3 linked regions of the Accumulibacter sp. genome follow. The protein of the gene in region 3 binds, or shares a complex with, the protein of the main gene of each other region. Links are inferred from orthologs where the notes say so. Each region holds a gene or a part of one and is shown on either strand. Other genes may lie near its edges.

Evidence for each region. The genes of interacting proteins can lie anywhere in the genome.
Region 1: the proteins of dnaX (region 3) and holB are in contact, whole or in part, in a cryo-EM structure (PDB 8GIZ), measured with the Escherichia coli proteins. The link is inferred for Accumulibacter sp. from one-to-one orthologs.
Region 2: the proteins of dnaX (region 3) and dnaN are in contact, whole or in part, in a cryo-EM structure (PDB 8GIZ), measured with the Escherichia coli proteins. The link is inferred for Accumulibacter sp. from one-to-one orthologs.

Annotation. Positions count from the first base shown.
Region 1 is NZ_JAZKUG010000001.1:3,780,873-3,784,725, forward strand. The notes cover bases 1-2,965. They hold holB (DNA polymerase III subunit delta'), read left to right. Parts: upstream 1-961; coding sequence 962-1,969; downstream 1,970-2,965. Other genes in these bases: mltG (endolytic transglycosylase MltG), read left to right, coding at 1-291; tmk (dTMP kinase), read left to right, coding at 288-923; V5B60_RS16590 (PilZ domain-containing protein), read left to right, coding at 2,067-2,447; V5B60_RS16595 (TatD family hydrolase), read left to right, coding at 2,458-2,965. Also shown: more of V5B60_RS16595, read left to right, coding at 2,966-3,240; V5B60_RS16600 (ankyrin repeat domain-containing protein), read left to right, coding at 3,237-3,853. UniProt on the Escherichia coli protein: Part of the beta sliding clamp loading complex, which hydrolyzes ATP to load the beta clamp onto primed DNA to form the DNA replication pre-initiation complex.
Region 2 is NZ_JAZKUG010000001.1:1,216,188-1,219,854, reverse strand. Bases 889-3,667 are described here. They hold dnaN (DNA polymerase III subunit beta), read right to left. Parts: upstream 2,956-3,667; coding sequence 1,822-2,955; downstream 889-1,821. Other genes in these bases: dnaA (chromosomal replication initiator protein DnaA), read right to left, coding at 3,170-3,667; gyrB (DNA topoisomerase (ATP-hydrolyzing) subunit B), read right to left, coding at 889-1,756. Also shown: more of gyrB, read right to left, coding at 1-888. UniProt on the Escherichia coli protein: Confers DNA tethering and processivity to DNA polymerases and other proteins. Acts as a clamp, forming a ring around DNA (a reaction catalyzed by the clamp-loading complex) which diffuses in an ATP-independent manner freely and bidirectionally along dsDNA.
Region 3 is NZ_JAZKUG010000001.1:1,467,027-1,471,646, forward strand. The notes cover bases 1,023-3,865. They hold dnaX (DNA polymerase III subunit gamma/tau), read left to right. Parts: upstream 1,023-1,536; coding sequence 1,537-3,195; downstream 3,196-3,865. Other genes in these bases: V5B60_RS06385 (histidine phosphatase family protein), read right to left, coding at 1,023-1,035; V5B60_RS06400 (YbaB/EbfC family nucleoid-associated protein), read left to right, coding at 3,217-3,540; recR (recombination mediator RecR), read left to right, coding at 3,540-3,865. Outside these bases: V5B60_RS06380 (CBS domain-containing protein), read left to right, coding at 1-65; more of V5B60_RS06385, read right to left, coding at 385-1,022; more of recR, read left to right, coding at 3,866-4,142; petA (ubiquinol-cytochrome c reductase iron-sulfur subunit), read left to right, coding at 4,243-4,620. UniProt on the Escherichia coli protein: Part of the beta sliding clamp loading complex, which hydrolyzes ATP to load the beta clamp onto primed DNA to form the DNA replication pre-initiation complex.

The DNA.
Region 1 (3,853 bases), 2.3 Mb from region 3 along the record:
CCCTTGCAGACTGATCCGACGGTGATCTACGGACTCGGCGATGCCTTCGACGGCGACCTGCGCAAGCGCGACCTGCTCGCGGATACGCCCTACAATACCTATACGCGCCGCGGCTTGCCCCCCACACCGATCGCCATGCCCGGACTCGCTTCGCTGCAAGCCGCGCTGCACCCGGCGGCGAGCGACGCGCTCTACTTCGTCGCTCGCGGCGACGGCAGCAGCCACTTCTCGCGGACGCTGGCAGACCACAATCAGGCGGTGCGGCGTTACCAGAAAGGGGGCCGACCTTGAACCACGCACAGGCCCGTTCGCGCGGCCGTTTCATCACCTGCGAAGGCATCGACGGCGCTGGCAAGAGCAGCCACATCGCAAGCATCGTCGCGTTCCTGCGCCGGCGCGGAGTCACCGTCGTCAGCACGCGCGAGCCTGGGGGTACCGCGCTTGGCGAAAAACTGCGCGCGCTGCTCCTGCACGAAGCCATGCACCTGGAGACCGAGGCGCTGCTCATGTTCGCAGCCCGCCGCGAGCACATTGCGCGAGTCATCGAACCGGCTCTCGCGTGTGGCGACTGGGTGGTCTGCGACCGTTTCAGCGACGCGACCTATGCCTATCAGAGTGGTGGGCGCGGTCTCGACCCGGTGAAGTTCGCACAACTCGAAAACTGGGTGCACCCGCTGCTGCAACCGGACCTGAGCCTGCTCTTTGATCTGCCAGCGGCAATTGCGGCCCGGCGCATTGCTGACCAGGCACGCGACCGCGATCGCTTCGAGTTGGAGCAGTTCGAGTTCCACGAGCGAGTCCGCCTCGCCTACCTCGAGCGGGCGCGGTCGGCACCGCAGAGAATCACGATCATCGACGCCGACCAATCCCCGGACAGAGTCTCGAAACAGATTGAAGAAAGACTTGCAAGCTTATGTTCATGAAGATTATCGATCTGCACGATTCACTCTGGCGGCAACTCATGCTGCGGCGTGACCGGCTGCCGCACGCGCTCCTGCTGTGCGGTCAGCAGGGGCTCGGCAAGTTCGACCTGGCCGTTGCCTTGGCCACCTCCCTACTTTGCGAGGAGCGGCGAGATTCAGGCGAGGCGTGTGGTCAGTGCCGGGCCTGCGGCTGGCTGGCCCTAGGCAACCACCCGGACCTTCGCCTGCTGCAGCCACAGTCGCTCGCCGTGGTCGCCGGCGATGCCGGCCAGGAAGAAGACACTTCCGGAGCGAAGAAGCTGAGTCAGCAGATCACGATCGATCAGGTACGGGCACTCGACGACTTCCTGCACGTCGGCACCCACCGTCACGGCGCGCGCGTGGTGCTCCTCAACCCGGCCGAGGCGATGAATCGCGCAACAGCCAATGCTCTTCTCAAGTCACTTGAAGAACCAATCGCAAGCACATTGTTCATATTGGTTTCCAGCAACCCACATCGCTTGCTGCCGACGATCCGCAGTCGCTGCCAGACCGTCAGCGTGCCGTTGCCGCCGCGCGCAGCTGCAGCCGCCTGGCTGCACGACGCTGGCGTGGCCGAGCCGGATGACTGGTTGGCCCTGGCTGCCGGTGCGCCGCTGTTGGCGCTCGCCCTGAGCAGCAGCGGCGAGCGGAGCCTGGTCGATGCACTTCTGGCCGAAGTCAGTGGCGGGGCTGGAGTGGATCCGCTGGCATCGGCAGCCCTACTCGAGCGGGCCATCAAGAACGAGAAGCGCCAAGCGTCGCTGCGCAGATTGCTCGAGTGGGCACAGAAGTGGTTGTTCGACCTGCTTCTCGCGACCGAAGCGCTGCCGCCGCGCTATTTTGTACGCCAAGCGGCGCTCCTGCAGGACCTGGCGCGCGGAACCGACAACCGCCGGGTCTTGGCATTCAGCCGAAAAGCGCTACAATGCAAGCCCCAATGTGAGCAGCCCGTGAACAATCGACTGTTTCTCGAGGACTTCTTTCTCGGCTACGTGCGGGTTTTCCGAAGCCCCCGAGGGTTGTGAAGCAATCGTCGCGATCCAGGGGTAATGAACGAGTGAGGCATCAGCGAGTGAGCAACGGACTTCGCTCATTTGGGCGATCGATCGCTTCCAAGTGAAGATGGCAGAGACCGACATCGGAAAGGCAGCGCCTGCGACGCCGCCGCGCCCCAGCGTTCTGTCACTGAACATCAACTCGAAGTCGGCACTTTACGCGGCCTACATGCCGCTGTTGCGCAATGGCGGCATCTTCATTCCAACCACCCGCAATTACTCGATCGGTGACGATGTCTTCATGCTGTTGTCGCTGATGGACGATCCCGCCAAGCTGCCGATTGCGGGCACGGTCGTCTGGATCACTCCGGCTGGCGCGCAGAACAGCAAGGCACAGGGAATCGGTGTGCAGTTCAAGAACGACGAAAGCGGCGCCGAGGCACGCCGGCGCATCGAGGGTCTCCTGGGCGGTGTGATGCAGTCGGGCCGCCCAACGCACACCATATGATGGCCGGCCGATGTTGGTTGACTCGCATTGTCATCTCGACTTTCCGCAGCTGGCCGATGGCATCGAGCAGATCATCGGGCAGATGCGTGCCAATGACATCGGTTGCGCGCTGTGTATCGGCGTCACCCTGGAACGTTTCGCCAGGGTTCTGCAGCTCGCCGATACCTGGCCGATGTTGCTGGCAACGGTTGGTGTACACCCGGAGGAAACGGGAATCCGCGAACCAACGGTCGACGACCTCGTGGGCCTTGCGGCACATCCGCGAGTGGTGGCGATCGGCGAAACCGGACTGGACTACTACTGGCACAAGGATGCTCCGGATTGGCAGCGTGAGCGCTTCCGTACCCACATCCGGGCCGCCCGCGTGACCCGCAAGCCGCTGGTGATCCATACCCGGGAAGCGGCAGCCGACACGCTGCGGCTCATGGCCGAGGAGGGGGCTGGCGAGGTGGGCGGCATCATGCACTGTTTCACTGAAAGCTGGCCGATTGCCGAAGCAGCACTCGACCTCGGCTTCCACATCTCGCTCTCCGGCATCGTCACCTTCAAGAAAGCGCTCACGGTCAGAGAGGTTGCTCTGCGCGTGCCGCTGGATCGTCTCCTGGTCGAGACCGACTCACCCTATCTGGCACCGGTGCCCTACCGTGGCAAGACGAACCAGCCTGCCTACGTCCGCCATGTCGCTGAAGAGGTCGCACGTCTGCGTGGCCTCAGCTATCAACAGGTCGCCGACGCCACGACGGCCAATTTCTTCAATCTCTTTCCTGAAGCCCGAACAAAGGTTGCCCAATGAAGATTCTTGCTCTCCTGGTTGCATTGTGGATTCCGACCATGGCCGCAGCCGGTGCCTATGAAGACATGGAGGAGGCCCTGATCTCCGGCAATACGGCTTGGGCCATCCAACTGATCAACCGCGGCATGGACGTCAATTCGGTGGACGCAGCCGGCAACACGCTGCTGATGCAGTGCGTGCAGCGCGAGAACCTCGACTTTCTCGACTATCTCGTGAAACGGCGTGCACGGCTGAACACCCGCAACCGCAACGGTGAGACCGCCCTCAGCCTGGCCGCCTACAAGGGCCTGCTGCCTTTCGTCAAGCGCCTCGTCGAAGCGGGCGCCGACGTCAACCTCTATGGCTGGTCGCCCCTGGTCTACGCTGCGTTCAGCGGCCGTACGGCAGTGGCCGAATACCTTCTCAGCAAGGGAGCGGAAGTCAATGCGACGACCCCAAACGGGTCGACAGCGCTGCTGTTCGCCGCCCGCTTCGGACACATCGAGATCGTCGAGTTGCTGCTGCAGAACAAGGCGGACCCGAACATGGCCAACGACCGGGGGGCAACCGCGATCGACTGGGCGCTCAAGTCTGACAACACGGACATCGCGGACCTGCTGCGCAAGGCTGGCGG
Region 2 (3,667 bases), 250 kb from region 3 along the record:
GCGCCAGGGTGAGGAGAAACTGTTTCAGCGCCTGGTCGTCCTTGATGTAGCGCTCGACCTTGCCGTGCTTGACCTTGTAGAGGGGTGGCTGAGCAATGTAGATGTGTCCACGTTCGACGAGCTCCGGCATCTGCCGGTAGAAGAAGGTCAGCAGCAACGTCCGGATGTGCGCTCCGTCTACGTCTGCATCGGTCATGATGATCAGCCGGTGATAGCGCAGCTTCTCCGGCTTGTACTCGTCCTTGCCAATCCCCGTACCCAGGGCGGTGATCAGGGTGGCGATCTCCTGCGACGAAATCAGCTTGTCGAAACGCGCCTTCTCGACGTTCAGGATCTTTCCCTTCAGCGGCAGGATCGCCTGGAACTTCCTGTCCCGACCCTGCTTCGCCGATCCTCCGGCTGAATCACCCTCCACCAGGTACAGCTCGCAGAGCGCCGGATCCTTTTCCTGACAATCAGCCAGCTTGCCCGGCAAACCGACACCATCGAGGAGGCCCTTGCGTCGCGTCATTTCCCTCGCCTTGCGGGCCGCATCGCGTGCCCGTGCCGCCTCGACGATCTTGCCCGTAATGACCTTGGCGTCGATTGGCCGCTCCTGAAGAAATTCCGCCAGTTTCGCGGCCACCACTTCCTCGACTGCCGGGCGTGCCTCCGACGACACCAGCTTCATCTTCGTCTGCGAGGCAAACTTCGGGTCGGGCATCTTCACTGACAGCACGCAGGCAAGTCCCTCCCGCATGTCGTCGCCGCTGATGTCCACCTTCGCCTTCTTGGCGATCTCGTTCTCTTCGATGTAGCGGTTGATGACGCGTGTCATCGCAGCGCGCAAACCGGTCATGTGCGTACCACCATCCGCCTGTGGAATATTGTTGGTGAAACACAGGACCTGTTCAGCGTAGCTGTCGTTCCACTGCATCGCCACCTCGACGCTGATCGCTCCGCCGGCCGTGACCGACTCGCCCGCAGCATGGAAGATGTTCGGGTGCAAGACGCTTTTCGTGCGGTTGATGTACTCGACGAAGCCCTTGACACCACCGAGAAAGGCGAAGTTCTCCTCCTTGCCCGTGCGCTGGTCGTTCAGCCTGATCTTGACACCATTGTTGAGGAAGGACAGCTCACGCAGCCGCTTGGCGATGATCTCGTAGTGGAACTCGACGTGGCCGAAGATCTCCTCATCAGCCATGAAGTGCAGTTCCGTACCGCGCTTCTCCGTCTCGCCAACCACCCGCAGCGGTGAAACCTCGATGCCGTCGCGCACTTCGACCAAGCGGTCAAGCACCGCCCCGCGCCTGAATTCGATCATGTGCTTCCAGCCATCACGGCGGATGATGAGCCGGAGCCAGCGGGACAGTGCGTTGACACAGGAGACACCGACGCCATGCAGCCCACCGGAAACCTTGTACGAATTCTGGTTGAACTTCCCCCCTGCGTGCAGCACGCACATGACGATCTCGGCCGCCGAGCGCCTCGGCTCGTGCCTGTCGTCGAGCTTGATACCGGTCGGGATGCCCCGCCCGTTGTCGCTGACGGAAATCGAGTTGTCGGCATGAATGGTGATCACGATGTCATCGCAATATCCTGCGAGAGCCTCGTCGATCGCGTTGTCGACCACTTCGAAGACCATGTGGTGCAGACCAGTCCCGTCCGAAGTGTCGCCAATGTACATGCCCGGCCGCTTGCGAACGGCCTCCAGACCCTCCAGTTGCTGAATGCTCGACTCGTCGTACGTCTCCGTCTGCTGCTTCTCTTCATTCATGATCAACCCGCCATTCTGCCGCCGTTCAACCTCTCTGCCAAGCTCCGAGCTCCTGCCGCTGCGATTCAGATACGCATGGGCATCACCACATACTTGAAATGATCATTCCCCGGTATGGTCAACAGCGCACTCGAACTGGCATCGTTGAATCCCCAGTCGATCATCTCGCCAGCACTGTTGTTCAGGACATCCAGCAGATATGAGACATTGAAGCCGACATCGAGAGGCTCGCCACTGTACTCGACCTCGATTTCCTCCTGCGCTTCCTCCTGCTCGGCGTTGGCGGCGATGATCTTCAGGCTGCCCTCGCCAAGAACCAGGCGAACACCGCGGAACTTTTCGTTGGTCAGGATGGCTGCCCTGACCATCGACTGCAAGAGGACACTCCGCTGCACGCGAATGACGTCCTTGAGTGTCATCGGTATGACTCTTTGATAGTCCGGGAACCGGCCGTCGATCAGCTTCGATACGAGGCTGATCTGCCCGAAGCGGAAACGGATCTGGTTCGTCAGGATGTCGATCGTCAAGGGCTCGTCCGTATCGGCAAGAAGACGGTTGAGTTCCACCACGGTCTTCCGCGGCAGGATCAACTCCTGGCGGACGTCGCTGCCCTCGCCGCTGCCACCCGCTCCCTCGGCAAGCGACATGCTGGCATAAGCAAGCCGATGGCCATCGGTTGCCACTGCCCGCAGTTGACCATCGGCGAGCAGCAGCAGAAGGCCATTGAGGTAGTAGCGAACATCCTGCGTCGCCATCGAGTAGTGGGTCTGCGCAAGCAGTTGCCGGAATTCCTTCTGCGTCAGCTTCAGGCTATGCGCGTCCTCCTGCTGCGACAGGCTCATGCTCGGGAAATCCTCCGCCGGTAGCGTCTGCAGGTTGAAGCGGCTCCTGCCCGCCTTCACCTGCAAGCGCCTGTCCTCGAGTTGCAGGCTGACTTCCGCCGTTTCCGGAAGCGATCGAAGAATCTCCTGCAACTTCCGCGCTGCCACGGTCACCGCGCCCTCACCTTCGCCTCCGACATCGGCGGTCGAAGTCGTGATCTGGATCTCGATATCGGTAGCCAGCAGCGTCAGCACCTCGCCACGCTTCTCCAGCAGGACATTCGACAGGATGGGCAATGTGTGGCGTCTCTCCACGATCCCCGAAACTGCCTGCAACGGTGCCAGAAGAACGTCTCGCCGTGTTTTGATAAGAAGCATATATATCTCAATCCTATAAAGACCAAGGTTCGAACAAGTCTGTTGATATCATCACTTAAACCATTCCATTCATCAATTTAGATGTTCTGGGGAAGGGTGGAGAAGGACGGTATGAAGCTGTGGGGAAAAAAGGAAAACTTTCGTCCGCGGCGCTTCGTCGTCGGTTGTCCACCGTCAGCCAGTCGGTTCCCCACCGACTTTTCCCCTGTCCCGATCACCCCTTGAGCACCTGCTCAAGCACGTGCACATCATGGTTCAAAGTCTCATCCTTGATGCGCAATTGATCGATCGTACGTACCGCGTGCAGCACGGTCGTGTGGTCGCGGCCACCGAAATGCTCGCCGATCGCTGGATAGCTCAGCGATGTCAGGTTTTTTGCCAGCCACATCGCGATCTGTCGCGGTCTCACCACGACGCGTGTCCGCTTCTTCGAGAAGAGGTCTGCGACCTTGATCTTGAAGTACTCTGCCACCGTCTTCTGGATTCCTTCGATCGTGATCTGCCTGTTGACCGAACCAATGACATCTTTCAGCGCCTCCTTGGCGAGCTCGAGGGCGATCTGTTGGCCATGAAACGCAGAGTAGGCAAGGACCTTCTTCAGGGCTCCCTCAAGTTCGCGGACGTTCGAGCGCAGGTGTTTGGCAATGTAGAACGCCACTTCATCATCGAGCGCCACCTCCTCCTGCTCCGCCTTCTTCTTCAGGATCGCCAC
Region 3 (4,620 bases):
TCAAGGAAACGATCTGCGAGCAGAAGTTCATCATCGAGCAGATGGAAAAGTACATCACTGGCTGACACAGGCGGCGCTTGCCCGGCGAAGCTTTCGGCAGTCCTCGCGCGCCCGTCGCCTGCTGCCAGCAAGGCCCCCCGGCATCGGTGAGCGTCGAGAGTGGCATCCGGGCACCGGTGTACCTGCCCGTTGGGCTCCCTTTCCCGATTCGAAGCGCCGGCCAGCAGCCTGTCGGACGTGATGGGTTGGAGCGAAAAGAGTGGGAGCCGACCGCAGTTTTCCACGGATTGCGAGCGAATGGTTGTTCTATTCGTGCGGAAAGACGGGGAGAAATGATCCGTCTTCCCATTTCTTGCAGCCGACTTGGGCAAGTCCGACAGACTGCTAGGGCAGTTCGTCGATCCCGAAGCCAGCAAGATGTTCGGTCTGGCCCCAGGTTTCCAGGATCCATTGCTGATCCCGGACGCACAGCCAGTTGATGGCGGCATTCGGAATCAGGAAGTCGCGTGGGGTGGACAGCGGATTGCCGCGCGCCAGACGGTTGACGATGTCGAGGACGCCGCCGTGCGTGACGACGATGATCGTTTCTCCCTCGTGTGCGGCGGCCAGTTGGCTCAGACCGCCGCTGACGCGGGTGTGCAGTTGCCGCAGGCTCTCACCACCGAAAGGAATCACGAAGTCGGGATCGCGGGTCTCGAAGGCGTGGTAATCCGCGGGATACCTGGCGCGCGACTCCTCGTAGGTCAGCCCTTCGAAGAACCCGTAGCGTCGCTCGCGAAACGCTGGCCGCAAAGCAGCCGCAAGCCTCATCCTGTGGGCGATGCGTTCGGCTGTCTGGCGTGCGCGCAGGAGGTCGCTGCTGTACAGGGCGGTTACAGCTTCCCTGGCAGCGAGCCAGTCTGCCGCCGCCTGCGCCTGTGCCAGGCCGGCGGTATTGAGTCCGATGTCGATCTGTCCCTGGATGCGTTTCTCAGCGTTCCAGGTGGTCTCGCCATGGCGGACGAAGCAGATTCGGGTGGCTTCGCTCTTGGTCATCACAATGTTCATGCAGAGCGGCGGCGCGTTGCCGCCGCCAGCGCCTGCGCCCGGTTTCCAGTGCGCTGGCGCGAGGACTTCTCGGACAGGATGCGCCGTCGACCTTCCGCCAAGCGGTGGGTGGGTGAAAAAGGGCCGATTTTAAGCCATTCCCTGCTCGCCGCCTGACTTCGTGCACATCGGCAGCAGTTCTCATTTCAAAATCCCTGGCAGGGGGGTGAAATGAGAACTGCTGGCTTCCTGCGGCATTTCGGGCGCGGCGGTGGGTGATGTGATAGCATTCGTTCCGGCGGGTCTCCCCGCATCGCAGGATGGTGAACCTGGTCAGGTCCGGAAGGAAGCAGCCACAGCCGTCTGATGCGAGTGCCGGGGGTAAGGCTCGCCATTTTCGTTTCTCGCCGTGTCGATGCCGGCCGACGGCATGGCCCGGGCGCGCTCCTGCGGCACCGGTGGCCAGCAAACGGTAACGGGGCCCGCGGCGCCATCTGCTAGAATCCGCGCATGAGCTACCAGGTCCTGGCGCGCAAATGGCGCCCACGCACGTTTGCCAGCCTCGTCGGGCAGGAACACGTCGTGCGCGCGCTCGAGCATGCGCTGACGGCACAGCGCCTGCACCATGCCTACCTGTTCACCGGTACGCGCGGAGTTGGCAAGACGACGCTGGCGCGCATCCTGGCCAAGGCACTGAACTGCGAGACCGGGGTCACCGCGACGCCCTGCGGAGCCTGTTCCGCCTGCCAGGAAATCGACGCCGGGCGTTTCGTCGACCTGCTCGAGGTCGATGCGGCGACCAACACCCGCGTCGACGAGATGCGGCAACTCCTCGAGAATGCGGTTTACGCACCAACACGAGGCCGTTTCAAGGTCTACGTCATCGACGAGGTGCACATGCTCTCCAACTCGGCCTTCAATGCCATGTTGAAGACTCTCGAGGAGCCGCCCGAGCATGTCAAGTTCATTCTCGCCACGACCGATCCACAGAAGATTCCGGTCACCGTCCTTTCGCGCTGCCTGCAGTTCAACCTGAAGCAGATGACGCAGCCGCTGATCGCCACCCACTTGCGGCAGATTCTCGAAGTCGAGGCGATCGGCGCCGAAGCGGGTGCGCTGCAACTGCTCGCGCGCTCGGCTGCGGGCAGCATGCGCGACGCGCTGTCCTTGCTCGACCAGGCGATTGCGCATGGTTCGGGGAGGGTCGAGGAGGCGCTGGTTCGACAAATGCTGGGTGCCGTCGATCTGGACCACCTGTTTGCCATTCTCGACGCCCTGCTCGCCGGCAACCCCGCAGGAATGCTGCAGGTGGCCGATGACATGGCGGCGCGCAGCCTGTCGTTCGATGCCGCCCTGCAGGAACTGGCCGCCCTGTTGACTCGCGTGCAGGTCGCGCAGCTCGCGCCGCAGGCGATCGCCGACGATCTTCCGGAGCGTGCGCGGCTGCTCGGCATCGCTGCCCGGCTTGACCCGGAGTACGTACAGCTGGCCTATCAGATAGCCGTGCATGGTCGTCAGGAGCTGCCGCTGGCGCCAGACGAGCAGGCCGGTTTCGTGATGACCCTGTTGCGCCTGCATGCCTTCCGTCCAGAGTCGGAGGAGGCCGCCAGTCGGCGTGCACTGGCCGTAGCCAGCAGCGCCGGCCGGCCGTCGACGAAATCACTGCCGGTCGCCGATGCGACGAGGCCGTCGCCGCCTGTCCGTGCCGATGCCTCGCCTGGCGTCGCACGAGCGGGGCCACCGCCAGCGCCGCCACTGGTGCCGACGCGTGTCGGGTCGCGGTCGGCATCGCCAGCCAGTGACTGGCACGAGTTGCTTGCCGCCATCAAGCCGAGCGGCATGGCGCGTGAACTGGCGCAGCACTGTGAGCTCTGCGAGCTGGCAGCCGGCCGCGTCCAGCTGCAGCTGGCGCCAAGGCATCGCCATCTGCTGATGAGGGCGGCACAGGACAAGCTGCAGCAGACGCTTGCCGACCATTTTGCCATGCCGATCCAGTTGAGCATCGCGGTCGCGGAGGGCTCGGGCGATACTCCGGCGGCGGCGGCACAGCGCGACCGCCAGGAACGCATGGACCGCGCGATCGCGTCGGTTGAGCAGGATGGGTTCGTGCGCGAGATAATCGAGATGTTCGACGCAACCCTGATCGAATCGTCAATCAAACCCGTTTGAGCAAGCATCGAGGCAAGAGAAATGATGAAAGGTGGAATCGCCGGCCTGATGAAACAGGCCCAGCAGATGCAGGAAAACATGAAGAAGGCGCAGGAGCAGCTGGCAGAGCTCGAAGTCGAAGGGCAAGCCGGTGCCGGCATGGTCAAGGTCCTGATGACCTGCGCGCACAGTGTGCGGCGGGTGGCGATCGACCCGTCGGTGATGGATGACCGCGAGATGCTCGAGGACTTGGTGGCGGCAGCTCTGAACGACGCGATGCGACGGGCTGAGCAGGCCTCGCAGGAGCGGATGGCCGGCTTCTCGGCAGGACTCAACCTGCCGCCCGGCTTCAAGATGCCGTTCTGATGACGACGCCGTCGAGCCTCGAGTCGCTGATCGAGGCTCTGCGCTGTCTGCCGGGCGTGGGGCCGAAGTCGGCACAGCGGATGGCCTACCACCTGATGCAGCACGACCGCGAGGGCGCGCAGCGTCTTGCCGGGTCGCTGCAGTTGGCGCTGACCGCGCTGCGGCACTGTCAGCGCTGCAACACCTTCAGCGAATCGGAGACCTGTTCGCGCTGCCAGTCCAGCAGGCGGGATCCTGCCCTGTTGTGCGTTGTCGAGACGCCGGTCGACATGAACATGCTCGAACAGACGCATGCCTACGCTGGCCTGTACTACGTGCTGATGGGGCGCGTGTCGCCGCTTGATGGCATCGGACCGGCCGAACTGCGCTTGGAGCGATTGCTCGCGCGCGCGTGCGATGGGGTGGTGCGCGAAGTGATCATCGCCACCAACTACACGAACGAGGGCGAGGCGACGGCACACTACCTTGGCGAGATGTTGCGCAGTCGTGGCGTCAGCGTATCGCGAATCGCACGCGGCGTGCCGGTCGGCGGCGAGCTCGAATACGTCGATGCCGGGACCCTGGCGCAGGCTCTGCGAGAACGCCGACCGCTTGCTGCATAAGGACTTGCGGCGGCTCCGGATTCAAAACCGTATGGAGATTGGCGTATAATGCTGCGGTTTGGTATGAAGCAACTTTTACTACGTCCTAGGGATCAGCGCTATGAGCAATGAGTGCAAGGTGGACGGCGGAAGGCGGCGACTGATCGTCGCCACCGCTGCGGTTGGCGGGGTGGGGGCGATCGCTGCGCTCGTACCTTTCGTCTCCAGCATGCTGCCGTCCGAGAGGGCCAGGGCTGCCGGTGCACCGGTTGAAGTCGATATCGGCAGTCTTGAGCCGGGCCAGATGATCACCGTCGAATGGCGTGGTCGGCCGGTGTGGATCATCAACCGTACGACGCACATGCTCGAGACGCTGCCCAAGCTCGATGGCGAAATGGCCGACCCGAAGTCGGAAAAGAACATGCAGCCGGATTACTGCAGGAACGAAACGCGTTCGATCAAGCCCGAGATCATGGTCGTTGTAGGTATCTGTACGCAT